One region of the Arthrobacter sp. 2MCAF15 genome, then DNA from elsewhere that is predicted to be linked to it. Evidence: predicted binding sites of a transcription regulator. Region 1 holds the regulator's gene; each other region holds the start of a gene.

What was found. Region 1 encodes HrcA, which represses chaperone genes, less so after heat shock. Its sites were predicted from a motif close to TTNGCACTCGNNNNNNNCGAGTGCNAA; they were not measured.
Region 2: the regulator HrcA is predicted to act here: its motif matches at 1,714-1,740, upstream of AB4089_RS03555 (FmdB family zinc ribbon protein).
Region 3: the regulator HrcA is predicted to act here: its motif matches at 1,858-1,884, upstream of groES (co-chaperone GroES).
Region 4: the regulator HrcA is predicted to act here: its motif matches at 2,046-2,072, upstream of AB4089_RS19090 (Hsp20/alpha crystallin family protein).

Annotation. Positions count from the first base shown of each region.
Region 1 is NZ_JBFRGZ010000006.1:98,772-102,213, reverse strand. It holds gene AB4089_RS09245 (DUF3097 domain-containing protein) at 1-645, opposite strand, end outside; gene hrcA (heat-inducible transcriptional repressor HrcA) at 962-1,975, shown strand; gene dnaJ (molecular chaperone DnaJ) at 2,039-3,169, shown strand; gene AB4089_RS09230 (16S rRNA (uracil(1498)-N(3))-methyltransferase) at 3,172-3,442, shown strand, end outside.
Region 2 is NZ_JBFRGZ010000002.1:298,350-301,791, reverse strand. It holds gene AB4089_RS03570 (GNAT family N-acetyltransferase) at 1-9, opposite strand, end outside; gene galU (UTP--glucose-1-phosphate uridylyltransferase GalU) at 15-932, opposite strand; gene AB4089_RS03560 (5-formyltetrahydrofolate cyclo-ligase) at 1,037-1,672, shown strand; gene AB4089_RS03555 (FmdB family zinc ribbon protein) at 1,828-2,082, shown strand; gene AB4089_RS03550 (hypothetical protein) at 2,128-2,412, opposite strand; gene AB4089_RS03545 (RcpC/CpaB family pilus assembly protein) at 2,441-3,133, shown strand; gene AB4089_RS03540 (AAA family ATPase) at 3,261-3,442, opposite strand, start outside.
Region 3 is NZ_JBFRGZ010000002.1:274,366-277,807, reverse strand. It holds gene groL (chaperonin GroEL) at 1-1,321, opposite strand, end outside; gene groES (co-chaperone GroES) at 1,402-1,698, opposite strand; gene AB4089_RS03470 (hypothetical protein) at 2,150-2,584, opposite strand; gene AB4089_RS03465 (THUMP-like domain-containing protein) at 2,651-3,442, shown strand, end outside.
Region 4 is NZ_JBFRGZ010000019.1:156,589-160,030, reverse strand. It holds gene AB4089_RS19105 (hypothetical protein) at 30-260, opposite strand; gene AB4089_RS19100 (hypothetical protein) at 474-851, opposite strand; gene AB4089_RS19095 (J domain-containing protein) at 908-1,294, opposite strand; gene AB4089_RS19090 (Hsp20/alpha crystallin family protein) at 1,542-1,970, opposite strand; gene AB4089_RS19085 (MerR family transcriptional regulator) at 2,102-2,395, shown strand; gene AB4089_RS19080 (hypothetical protein) at 2,409-2,606, shown strand; gene AB4089_RS19075 (primase-like DNA-binding domain-containing protein) at 3,099-3,442, opposite strand, start outside.

The DNA of each region.
Region 1 (3,442 bases):
GACCGCCGGCCGGATGGCCTGCCACACATCGACGTAGGGGTGGCCCACGATCAGCACGTTGCCTGCGGCGCCCGGTGAGGCCATGACGGCGTCGGCGATCCGCGACTCCTTGGAGTCGGCCACCAGGTGGTCAACGAGCACGCCCAGGCGGCGCCCCGGGCCGGGACCGAAGTCCGCCACGGCGGCCGCGAGGTCGTCAATGCCGTGCAGGGGTTCAACCACGATGCCCTCCACCCGGAGGTCATCACCCCAGACCTTCTCCACGAGCTCGGCGTCGTGCTTGCCTTCCACCCAGATGCGGCTGGCCTTGGCCACCTGGGCGCGTTGCCCGGCCACCCGGACCGAGCCCGACGCCGTGCGGCCGGCACCGGCGGCCGGCGCCGCCTTCCTGGGGGCCGGAGGCATCAGCCGGATCGGCTGCCCCTCCAACAGGAAGCCAAAGCCTAAACGGAAGGAGCGGGACTTGCCCCGACGGTCCTCCAGCGCCACGACGTGCATGCCGCCGGACTTCTCCACCCGGGTCACGGCACCCACCCAGCCGGACTGGACTTCCTCGAGGACCATCCCGCGTTCCACCGGTACCTCCGGCAACGCGGTCTTGGCGGGGGCGGACAGGTCCTGGGGTCCCCAGTTCTGGTACGACATCTCTACACGCTTACTTTGCACTCGGAATGTACGGCGGTCAGTGGAACTCTCCGTGGCCTGCACCGGACCACAGGGGCGCGGCGCCGGCGGAAGCGGCCACGGTCCCCGCGCCCGATGTGACGGGAAACGCGATCCCGCAGGCCACGCCTGGAGCGAATCCAATGCTAACAACGCGGCGAGTCATATTAGACTGGTTAGCACTTAGGCATGTCGAGTGCTAACACTTGTTCCGTTGCGGACCACGCGCACCAGTTCTGGACGCGGACCGTACAACGCGGGCGGCACCGACTGCGGGACAGTCGATTGGAGGTGGAGCGTGAGCGAACCGCGCAAACTCGAAGTGCTGCGCGCCATCGTGGAGGACTACGTCCATTCGCGTGAGCCCGTTGGTTCCAAAGCGCTCGTTGAACGCCACCATCTCGGCGTGTCCAGCGCCACGATCCGCAATGACATGGCGGCGCTGGAAGACGAAGGCCTGATCACAGCACCGCACACGAGCGCGGGCCGGATCCCCACCGACAAGGGCTACCGGCTCTTCGTCGACCAGATCTCAGCGGTGAAGCCGCTGTCTCCGGCCGAGCGCCGGGCCATCCAGGCGCTGCTGGAAGGATCCGAGGACCTCGACGACATCCTTGACCGGACCGTGCGGCTCCTGTCGCACCTGACCAACCAGGTCGCCGTCGTGCAGTATCCGCTGCTCAGCCGCGCCAGGGTGCGGCACATTGAGTTCGTGCTGTTGGCACCCCGCAAGGTGCTGATCGTCCTCATCGCGGACACCGGCAAGGTGGAGCAGCGCGTCATCGACGTCGGACAGGACATTCCCGACGACGCCCTCGCCGACCTGCGTACAAGTTTCCTGGCGAGCCTCTCGGGAACGCCGCTGAGCCTGCTGCCCCAGCTTCTGCCCACAGTGGTTGCCAGCGGCCCGCCGGCGCGCCGGGGAGCGGCCCAGGCCCTTGCCCGTGGCCTCGAGGCGCTGGCCACGAGCAGCCGCGAGGAGCGGATGGTCATGGCCGGCACGGCCAACCTCGCACGCTCCAACGTGGACTTCCCGCTGAGCATCGGCCCGGTCCTGGAGGCGCTCGAGGAGCAGGTGGTCATGCTCCGCCTGCTCAGCGAAATGGCCGAAGACCCACGCGGCGTGACCGTCAGCATCGGCCGGGAAAACCCCTACGACGGTCTGGCCGAGGCCTCCGTCGTGGCCACGGCCTACGGCCCGGACGCCACGGCCAAGGTCGGTGTCCTTGGACCCACCCGGATGGACTATCCCACCACCATGGCCGCCGTGCGCGCGGTGGCCCGCTACCTTTCGAGGATCCTGGGGCCCTGACCGGCCCGGACCCAGCACGACTTCTTGCCCCACCGGCAGTACGAAAAGGAAGAGATACACACTTTGAGCAGCCACTATGACGTTCTTGGAGTCTCCCGCGACGCAACGGGGGAGGAGATCAAGAAGGCCTACCGGAAACTGGCCCGGACCCTGCACCCCGACGTGAACCCGGGAGAAGACGCCTCGGACCGGTTCAAGGCCGTCACCCATGCCTATGAGGTCCTCTCCGATCCGCAGAAGCGCCGGGTCTATGACACCACCGGCAATGAAAACGGCACCGACAACGGCTTCGGGGGCGGCAGCTACTCGGGCCAGGGCTTCGCCTTCCAGGACATCTTCGAGACCTTCTTCGGCGCCGGTGGCGGCCAGGGCGGCCCGGCATCCCGGGTCCGCCGCGGCCAGGACGCGCTGATCAGCGTCCGGATCGACCTCCGCGACGCGGTGTTCGGCGTCAACAAGAAGCTCGAAGTCGACACGGCCGTGGTCTGCCCCACCTGCGACGGATCCTGCTGCCGCGAGGGTACCCACCCCGTGCGCTGCGACATCTGTGGCGGCAGCGGCCAGGTCCAGCGCGCCGTGCGCTCCATCCTCGGCCAGGTCATGACGTCGGCACCCTGCGGGTCCTGCGAGGGCTTCGGCACCGTCATCAAGGACCCCTGCAACGAATGCAGCGGCCAGGGCCGGATCCGCAGCCGCCGCTCGCTGACCGTGAAGGTCCCGGCCGGCGTCGGCACCGGCACGCGCATCCAGCTCTCCGGCCAGGGTGAGGCAGGGCCGGCCGGCGGCCCGTCCGGGGACCTGTACGTGGAGATCCGGGTCAACAACGACGCCACGTACGTCCGCGACGGCGACGACCTGCACGCGAGCCTCAACATCCCCATGACGGCCGCCGCCCTCGGCACGGAAATTTCCCTCGACACCTTCGATGGGCAGCAGGAGATCGACGTCAAGGCCGGTACACAGTCCGGCGAGATCATTACCCTGCGCGGCCTTGGTGTCACCCACCTGCGCGGCCATGGGCGCGGCGACCTGAAAGTCCACCTGCAGGTGGAAACGCCGGGCAAGCTGGACGCGGCCCAGGAGGACCTGCTCCGCCAGCTGGCCAAGCTGCGCGGCGAACACTTCACTGCGGGAAAGCTCGCGGCCAGCGGCGGCGTCTTCGCCAAACTCCGGGACCGGCTCGGTAACCTGTAGCGGTGAGTAACCCGGTCTTCTTCACCGCCCCAGGCACCCTGGACCAGCAGGTCCCCGGCTCCGCCTTCGTCCTTGAGGGCCCTGAGGCCCGCCATGCTGTCACCGTCAAGCGGATCGCCGTCGGCGAGACAGTCGACATCGCCGACGGCGCCGGCAAGCGCCTGACCGGCACGGTGACCGCCGTCGCGCCGGCCGAGCTGACCGTCGAGTGCGTGGATGTCGCCGACGAGCCGCGGCCCGGGATCCAACTGGTGCTGGTCCAGGCCCTCGCCA
Region 2 (3,442 bases), on a different contig from region 1:
GCCCCCCACGGGAGTTACTTGGTGAGGCTGGGGGCCAGGCTGGACGCGAAGCCGGGCAGCCATTCGCGCAGGCCCGGGCCAAGGTCATCGCTGTCGCAGGCGAGCTGGACACAGGCCTTGAGGTAGCTGAGCTTGTCGCCGGTGTCGTAGCGGCGGCCGCGGAAGACCACGCCGTATACGCCGTAGCCCTCGCCGGTGCCGGCCGCGAGTTCCTGCAGTGCGTCCGTGAGCTGGATTTCTCCGCCGCGTCCGGGCGCGGTGCGCTCAAGCACTTCAAAGACAGCGGGGTGCAAGACGTAGCGGCCAATCACGGCCAGGTTGGACGGGGCGTCCTCGACGTCCGGCTTCTCCACGAGCTGGTTGATGCGGACGTAGTCCTCACCGCCGATCGCCTCGACGTCGGCGCAGCCGTACGCACTGATCTGGGACGGATCCACCTCGATCAGTGCGACCACGGACCCGCCGGTCTTGGCCTGGACGTCGATCATGGTGCTGAGGAGTTCGTCGCGGGCGTCAATGAGGTCATCGCCCAGGAGGACGGCGAAAGGCTCCTGCCCGACGTGCTGCTTGGCCCGGAGGACGGCGTGGCCAAGGCCCATGGGATCGCCCTGGCGGACGTAGTGGATGTCACCGAGGTTGCTGGCGGCCTGGATGGACTCGAGCTTGGCCGTGTCGCCCTTCGCCTTCAGGGTGGACTCCAGCGCCGGCACGCGGTCGAAGTGGTCCTCCAACGCCCGCTTGTTACGGCCGGTGATCATCAGGATGTCGTTCAGGCCGACGTTCACGGCCTCCTCAACGACGTACTGGATAGCCGGTTTGTCGACTACAGGGAGCATTTCCTTGGGCATGGCCTTCGTAGCCGGAAGAAACCTGGTACCAAGGCCCGCGGCGGGAATGACGGCCTTGCGAACGGAAGCGTTGGGTGTATTCACTCGACTAATCTAACGGAGGGACCAATCATTGCGTAATTCTTAATCGAACCGCCGGCGGACTTTCCCCGGCCGTCGTGACCGCAAGAGGCAGAGGACGGGCCTATATGGCGTCAAAAGACCAAATACGCTCCAGCCACCGGGCGAAGCGTTCCGAACTCCCGGTGGCCGAGCTTGATGCCGCCGCGGCGGGCATCGCCCGCCATGGGCTCCAGTGGGCCTCGGCGCTGGCCGGCGGCCGCCGGGGCACCTTCGCGGCCTACCTCGGCGTGGGCACCGAACCGCCCACGCTGCCGCTATTGACGGCCCTGACCGACGCCGGACACCGGGTGCTGCTTCCGGTGTGCGAACCCGACCTTGAGCTCAGCTGGGTATATTGGACCCCGCAGTCAGTGTTTGTCCGGAGCAGGTTCGCCCCCATCCTGGAACCTGTCGGCGAGCGCCACGGCACCGCCGTCATGCGCGCCGCTACCGCAATCATCCTTCCGGCCACCGCCTTGGACTTCTCCGGCAACCGCATCGGGCAAGGCGGCGGCTACTACGACAAGTTCCTTGCCGCCCTCGCCGCCCTGTCCCTTTCGTCCGGTGAGGCGGCCGGCGAGGCGGCCGACGCCGCGGCGCTGCCGGCTGCCGCCGTCGTCTATGACACGGAGGTGCTGCCCGCGGACAGCATCCCCGCCGAGTCGTTCGACCGTAAGGTCGACGCGGCGCTGACCCCGGGCGGAATCATCCGGCTCGGCTGATGCCGGCCCCGCTGAGAGGGGTTCCAGCCAAGGTGATAGAATTGGCACTCAGGCCCTGCGACTGCTAAGCACGGACTCCGCCGGTAAATATGCCGGCAGTGGTCACGACTCGTCAGCACGGGACCTGCTCGTTTGTCCCAGAGTGAGGATTTCCAGTGCCCACGTATGCATACGCCTGCAAGGACTGCAGCCACGCCTTCGAGATCGTGCAGTCGTTCAGCGACAACTCCCTGACGTCCTGCCCTGAGTGCCAGGGCACGCTGCGCAAGAAGTTCAACAGCGTCGGCGTCGTGTTCAAGGGCTCCGGCTTCTACCGGAACGATTCCCGCGACACCAAGGGCAGCACGGTTTCCGCTGCTCCCGCAGCACCTGCGGCCACCCCCGCACCTGCTACGGCCCCCGCGGCTTAGCAGGCACCACCGGACCGACGCCGCTGCCAGCGGGTCCCCCTCAGGCTAGGCCTGCCTTATCGCTTGGACGCCTGCCAATTTGTCCACATAGGCCACTTCGGGGCTCTCACCGCCCTCCGCGGGTCCGTAGCGTGGCGGCATGGCCCTTTCCCTCAGTCCGCTGTCCCCTCCGTCGTTCTGGTCGCCTTTCGCGACCAGGGCCGGTTTCCCCTGCGCGGCTTCACCCGGGAGTTCTTCCACGCGGTCCCGGCGACGGCCCGCCGAGGATTCCGCACGCTGGAACCGCACCGGGATCCGCACCGCCGGCCCTCCGTCGGCCACGATGTCCACGGCCGGCCGCTCCAGTCGGAACCGGAATGTGCCCGGCCAGCCCCGCAGTCAGCAACCGCCTCGCGGCCGTCCGCCGCGGCGCCGCCTGCGCAGCTGGCTGAACCGGAACCGGCGGTTCATTGCCGCGCTCCTGTTCTGCGTCCCCGCCGGCCTCACGGTTCAGCAACTCACCCCCGCGCCCGCTGAAACTGTTGTTGCATTCGCCGCGGCGTCGGATCTTCCCGCGGGAAAAACCCTGGGACCCGGCGACGTCAGCCCGATCAGCGTGCCGCCCGACCTCGTGCCTGCCGGCAGCCCCGGCAGCGAGACCGCGTTCGAGGGAAAACAGCTGGCTGCGCCGCTGCGCAAGGGCCAACTCCTCAGTGACGCCCAGGTCCTCGGCCCGGGCCTGCTCGCCGGAAGCCCGCCCGGCTCCGCTGCGGTGCCGCTGAGGATGGCTGACCCTGCCTCGATCCAGCTGGTCTCCCCCGGACAGCTCGTCAACGTGGTGCTCACCGGCGGCAACGGCTTTGAACAACCCACCGAAAGCCAAATCCTCGCTGTTGCCGTCCCGGTGCTCTGGACATCCGCGCAAGGCGGCAGCGCCGGGCCGTGGCCAGCCAGCACGGAGGCTGAGGGGCTGGTGGTCGTAGCGGCGTCGGCAGACCAGGCGCGAAGGCTGGCGGGCGCATCTACCCAGGGCAAGCTGTTCTTCGTGCTCGTGGCGGCCGCGCCGGGCTAGGGCCGTTGCGTCCCACGCCCGCCGCGTTGGGGCAGTGACCCAGCAGCCGGGCTGACACGCAGTTCGGCACCGGCCGGCTCCGTTAAAGCCCGGGGTTCCCAGTCGCCGGGCTAGGGCCGTTGCGTCCTTACCCCCAGTGCGGCGGTTTCTGTTCCTGGAGCCATGCGTCGTGATCGTAGTTGTCAGGCTGGTCGCCCCAGCGGCGGGGATCGTCTTCCGCCGCCTTGTTCGGCAGTACGCCATCGGGGACGGTGGCCTGTGCCTCGGCACGGCGGGCCGTTTCCTTGGCCGCTTCCTGCTCCGCGCCGG
Region 3 (3,442 bases), on a different contig from region 1:
CGACGGCGGCAGCCGCGTCGCCTTCGAGGGCCTGGACCGCAGCGTCCTCGTCAAGCGCCTTCAGCGCGTGGATGAGGGCGGAGCCTCCGCCGGCCACGATGCCTTCTTCGAGGGCAGCGCGGGTCGAGGACACGGCATCTTCGATGCGGTGCTTCTTTTCCTTCAGCTCAACCTCGGTGGCAGCGCCGACCTTGATCACGCCGATGCCGCCGGCCAGCTTGGCCAGGCGTTCCTGCAGCTTTTCCTTGTCCCAGTCCGAATCGGTGCGGGTCAGCTCGGCGCGCAGCTGGGCGACACGGGCGGCGACGTCCTCGGCCGAACCGGCGCCGTCGACGATCGTGGTGTTGTCCTTGGTGACCGTGATGCGGCGTGCGGTGCCCAGCACCTCAAGGCCAACGGTGTCCAGGCTCAGGCCCAGCTCCGGGGAGACAACCTGGGCGCCGGTGAGCGTGGCGATGTCCTGCAGCATGGCCTTGCGGCGGTCGCCGAAGCCCGGCGCCTTGACGGCGACGACGTTCAGGGTGCCGCGGATGCGGTTGACGATCAGCGTGGACAGGGCCTCGCCCTCGACGTCTTCGGCGATGATGAAGAGCGGCTTGGAGCTCTGCAGCGCCTTTTCCAGCAGCGGCAGGAAGTCCTGCACCGAGGAGATCTTGCCCTGGTTGATCAGGATCAGGGCGTCCTCGAGGACTGCCTCCTGGCGTTCCGCGTCGGTGACGAAGTACGGGGACAGGTAGCCCTTGTCGAACTGCATGCCCTCGGTGAGGACCAGTTCGGTCTGCGTGGTGGAGGATTCCTCAATGGTGATCACACCATCCTTGCCGACCTTGCCGAACGCCTCGGCCAGCAGCTCGCCGACCTCGTCGCTCTGGGCGGAGATGGCGGCAACGTTGGCAACCTGCGTGCCTTCGACGGGGCGCGCGTTCTCCAGCAGGCGGGCGGCAACGGCCTCGACCGAAACCTCAATGCCGCGCTTGATCTCGCCCGGTGCGGCGCCTGCAGCCACGTTGCGCAGGCCTTCCTTGACCAGGGCCTGGGCCAGAACGGTGGCGGTGGTGGTGCCGTCACCGGCAACATCGTTGGTCTTGGTGGCGACCTCCTTGGCAAGCTGCGCGCCAAGGTTCTCGTAGGGGTCGTCCAGCTCGATTTCACGGGCGATCGTCACGCCGTCGTTGGTGATCGTGGGGGCGCCCCACTTCTTGTCCAGTACGACGTTGCGGCCACGCGGGCCCAGCGTGACCTTGACGGTGTTGGCGAGCTTATCGATGCCGGCTTCAAGCGACCGGCGGGCAGCGTCGTTAAACGCAAGCTGCTTTGCCATGGTTTTGTCCTTTCAAGACAGAACCCCGCGCAACTGATCCATTCAATGCGAAGGATCGGCTGCGCGGGGGTCCAAGAGAGTTACTTTACGACGATCGCCAGAACGTCGCGGGCGGAGAGCACGAGGTACTCGGTGCCGCCGGTCTTGACTTCGGTTCCACCGTACTTGGAGTAAATGACGACGTCGCCGACGGCAACGTCAACGGGAACGCGGTTGCCGTTGTCATCGAAGCGGCCGGGGCCTACTGCAACAACTTCGCCTTCCTGCGGCTTCTCCTGCGCGGAGTCCGGGATAACCAGGCCGGAAGCCGTGGTCTGCTCGGCTTCGAGCGGGCGGACAACAATACGATCCTCAAGAGGCTTAATAGAGACCGACACTCGGACCTCTCCTTTTCGTCAGCAAATTCGTGGACTATGAAGCGGCGATGCCATGGCGCACAGACCGTCGTCGCGGTGCCGGCAGCGAGCCTGGCGGAACGCGCTTCATGTGTTAGCACCCTCCTAGGGAGAGTGCTAATGACGACTCTATGTACATGGTTAGCACTCGGTCAAGGCGAGTGCCAGAAATTCGTTCCGGGTGAACATGTTTCCCAGCGGGACATGCCCATTCATGGCTGCCAGGTCCGGGCCTCCCTGCGGGACATGCCCATTCTTCGCCGCGGCCCGTGGGCACCCGGGCATCATGCTCATTGGTAGAGCCGGGCCGTGGACATGTGCAACGCAGTAGCCCTGCCACGGGGGACATGCCCATTACTCGAGCCGAGGAACGGGCATGTCCCGCCTGGGGATGCGCGTGAGCACCACCCCGGACGCGGGATCCGGCCTGCGGCTAATGGCCGGCGAGGTCTTCGAAGTCGACGTCCTCGCCGTCGTCCGGGTCGGTGTCCTGGCCCTCATCGYTTCGGTGCCGGTACGTCAGCACGGCGCCGGCAGCCGCGAGGAGCACGCCCGCRATCAGGAAGATGATGCCGCCGAGCCGGGCACCGGAATAGGTGTCGCGGATGGCCCGCGCCTCGTCCGTGGCGTCCTGGACGTTCCTGCCGCCCACCGAATACACGGTGGCATTGAAGGAATCGAGGAAGAAGATGATCACCAGCAAGGCGATGCAGACGACGGCGATCACAGCGCCGGCGATCAGCGCCGGCTTGGCGTAGCGGGCCAGCCCCTGCGGGCTCGTGCGCTCCTGCCCGTCGTCGTCGTATCCGGCTGTGTCCTGCCCGGCTGTGTCCTCTGAGATGCTGTCGCCTGTGCCGCTGTCTTCCATGCCGTCAAGCCTAGCCCCCGTGTTCCGGTCACAGGGTGCCGGCGGGGCTCAACTACGCTGGATGGCATGACTGACGCGCCGCAGGAAAATATTGCCCCGATCCTCACCCCGGAGGGCTGGGAGCTGCTGGCGTCGCTGGGCCCGTACCGCGAGGACGAGGCCTTCCGCCTCACCGCCGCACTGCGCAAGGCCGGGCACTCCCCCGAGCTCGTCTCGGCCGTGCTCACGCAATCCCGGCTGCGGACCAAGGCCGAGGCCAAATTCGGCGAATTCGCCCGGCAGATGATCTTCACCAAGGCCGGCCTGGAGCAGGCCACCAGGCTCACCGTCGCGGCACGGCACGCGCAGCGGTTCGCGGAGGCCGGGATCGGCCACGTCGCTGACCTGGGCTGCGGGCTGGGGGCCGATGCGATGGCCCTGGCGTCACTGGATCTGGTAGTCACCGCAGTGGAAATGGACGAGGCCACGGCCGCCTGCGCCACCATGAACCTGATCCCATTCCGCAATGCCACGGTGGTCCATTCGGATGCCACCACGGTGCCGCTCGACGGGGTCGACGGCGTCTGGCTCGACCCGGCCCGGCGCACCACGTCGACATCGGGAACCAAACGGATCTGGGATCCGGAGGATTTCTCCCCTCCGCTGTCCTTCGCGGAGTCGCTGGCCGGCTCCGGCCGCGCCGTGGGCGTGAAGATGGGGCCGGGCATGCCGCACGATTCCGTGCCCGCGGGTTGCGAGGCCCAGTGGGTCTCGGTCGGCGGGGACGTGACCGAGGTGGCCCTGTGGTTCAACGCGGTGCGGCGTCCCGGTGTGCGGCGCGCGGCCCTCCTGCTCGGCCCGCAGGGGGCTTCCGAACTC
Region 4 (3,442 bases), on a different contig from region 1:
CGCCCGGGACCGGCGTGGGAGCCGGACGTCTAGTGAGGCGTCGGCGTCGCTTCCTCGCGCAGTCTGAAGCGGGCACCGGGAACGCCTATCAGCGTGGCGCGCGTCCCGTCGTCTGCCTCCAGATCGAGATGGACCAGCCGGTGTCGGCGGTGTTGGGCCACGACGGCGAAGCTGGCGTCGGCCAGCCGCAGGATCTGTCCTTCCAGGACCTCACGGAGTTTGTGCTCGACGAAGGACTGCGGGAATGCGGGTTCGGTCATGGTGTTCAATTCCCTCCAAGGGGCGCGTTTCGGTGCGGCCGGCATCAGAATTTAATCAGCATGCTTAGCAGTATGCAAGGACCCGGCACCCCTGGCGCGATCGTGTGTGGATGCCCATCAGTCGCCGACTTCGGCGGGCCCGCGGAGGGAAGAGCAGCCACTTGATGGCCTTCGTCCCCACGCGAGTGCCTGTGGGTGCCGCCGTTCGTGGGTTTAGGGCTGGGTGCCGTAGATGAATTCCTTCGCGTGGCTGACGGCTTTTCTGAAGGCATCGTTGCGCAGGGTGATCTGTTCTTCGGTGCCCGTCGGGCTTGACTCGATGTAGGTTGTGTGTCCGGGGTGCAGCACCCAGATGTCCCCGGCGGGCGGTAGGTAGAAGACGCCGAAGGTGCGGTGCCGGGGGTCTTCGGCCCAGATGGGGACCACGGCGACCGCGGCGCCGGTGTCCGGGTTGATCCACTGGGCCCGGGGCCGGGGTTGTTCGTGGACTTCGGGGTCCAGGAACGGGGCCGTTCCCTTGCCCCAGCGTTGTTCAAAGCGTTCGTAAAACGCCGGCATCAGATGGGCATCGTATGGGCGCCAGGCGCTCATGGCGGTTTCCTTTCCCGAATCGGGTGGTCGGCGGACGGGAGCGGTCTCGGGCTTTTTCACAGAGATATCCACCACAGGTCCTGCGGTCCCGGGGCCGGTGGGATGGGGGTTTCCCATCGCAGCGGGCCGATGATCAGGTCAGGCCCGAATGGTCCGGGGTCCCGGTGCGGTGGCGCAGGCTCCGGCGGGGGCGTCTTCGACCGTTGCCGGTCGTATGCGGCCCGCTTGGCAGGGTCCCCGAGAATGGCGTAGGCATCCATAACCTCCTGCAGTTCCTGCCGCTCGTGCGCCGTGGCGTTCGGATCTGCGTGCCCGGCGTCGGCGGGGCGGGTATCGGGATGACGGGTGCGCACCAGGGCCCGGTAGGCGCGGGTGACCTCGGGGGCCGTCGCAGCGCGGCCCAGGTGGAGAACCTCGTATGGATCCGGCCTGTGCTCTCTCATCGTCCGAACTCCCGTCGGCTGTTCTGTTCCGGCCCGCGCGCGGAGCCCCGGAGGGCGGGGGCGCGGGGGTGTGCGGATGGTCCCCGGCCGGTTGGCCGGGGACCATCGGTGCGGGAGGCGCCGTCGGGGGCCGCTTTTTTGTTGCGCGACTGGGGCGGTGGCGTGACTGCTCTGCATCGCCCTCGACTCTCCCGGCGGCCCGTCCGGTGCTCCTGGCCCCGCGGGAATGACCTCCCGGAGGGGTGGATCAGGCGGCGTTGATTGCCTGTTGCTCGTTCTTCTCGGAGGTGATCTCGATGCGGCGCGGTTTTGCCTTCTCGGCCACGGGGATCCGCAGCGTCAGGACGCCTGCGTCGTAGCTGGCCTTCACCGCCTCGGTATCGAGCGCGTCGCCCAGGATGAGCTGGCGGCTGAAGACACCCCGGGGACGTTCGGCGGCGATCAGCTCCGTATTTTCACCCGTCGGTTCCTTGCGCTCCGCCTTGACCGTGAGGACATTGCGTTCGACGTCGATGTCCACCGAATCCACGGCGACTCCGGGCAGGTCGAGCGCGACGACGAATTCGTCCCCCTCCTGCCACGCGTCCATGGGCATGGCCGCTGGCCGGGCCGTGGTGCCAAGGACCTGCTGGGCGAGCCGGTCGAGCTCGCGGAACGGGTCGGTACGCATCAGCATGGTCTTCTCACTCCTTGAAGTCGATTCTGTCATTCCGTCCAGCCGCATATCTGTTGCGGCTGGTATAGATTTTTTATAGCACTGGTGTGAAACTGGGGCAAGGGGTTTTTGGGATTGTTGAGGAGGATCTGATGGAGCGCAACACGGGGAGAAACGTGGCGGTGTATGCCATTTCCGTGGCAGCGGAGCTGGTGGGGACCGGGCAGCAGAACCTTCGGCTGTATGAGCGAAAAGGCCTGCTGGAACCGGGCAGGACGGTCGGCGGAACCCGCCGGTACAGCGAACAGGACCTGGAGACCCTGCGCAGGATCGGCGCCCTGCTCGAGGACGGTCTGAATCTGGCCGGCATCCGTCTCGTCCTTGAACTTGAAGCGGCCAACAGGCGTCTGGAACGGGAACTCGCCGCCGCCCGGATCCGGCCCTGAGCGGCTACGTGCCTTGCCACCCCAGACGGGCGCTGCGGGACGCTGCCGGCAGACCAACCCCCGGATCCACCCATTGTCCGCCGCCGCTGCAGGCACCTTGGCCGGCTGCATATCTACCGAGCAGTACATGTGGGGACTCCGCAAAGTGCTCGACGGCATCATTGCGGGACTCAGTTCAGAGGAAAACACCCTCACGGCATTTGCCGGCTAGCGCCCTGGAGCGTTGAGCTCTGGGCCCGGGCGGCTCACAGCATTCTCTTAGCCCAGCAGGCCCGCAGATTGCGTCGAGTCTCACTGATTGAGCCGCGGGGGAGTTGAGCTTGAGCATGTTATCGCACCGGGAGGACCCGTCGGAGCTGTATGCCTCGCACCGCGCAGGTCTGTCCGATCTGTTTGTCGACAACGACCGTTGCCGCACCAGCGCTCCGCGACGTTCCGCGAGCGGAACGCGGATGGCGGCCCCCGGGGCTCCCTAAAGAGGCCGCGTCGTTCCTTCAGGGGTCCGTGCCGCCTGCCCTCAGCGCCAGCCGGACCGGGGAGCGGAAGGCCAGAGCCGATGCGTCCCGTTAGTCGTCAGAAGATTTTTCCGCTGCCGGGTGCTGTTCGACGGCCGGGTGGCGTGCCTCCTTGAGATGGCGTGCGAGCTTCTCTTCAGCGTCCGCGCGCCRTTGCCCGATGGTGCGCATCTGGTGTGTGGTCAGGTCTAGGCAGCCGGGGCAGATACCGGGCCGCTTTGTTCGGCGGGTTTCCGGGCGATTGGGGTGGTTCCGTCGTCGGCGACTGTCGTTTGGATCTCCTGGGGGAGCGATGCGAGGGGGAGCTCCCGATGGAGGATGTAGTCGCAGGCAGCGGGGCCGGTCATCGCCAGCCCGGTGCACAGGCCGCCGCGGTGGTCTGGCTGGATGTTTACCGCGCGCAGCCCGGCTCTGAAAGTTCTGGCTGGCGCGGGCGGAATTCCCCGGAGGGAGCACCAGCTGAGGTAGAGACCGTACAGCTCTTCCTGGGTGAGCCCGTCGGCGTCCTGACTCCGGGCGATGCATTCATTGA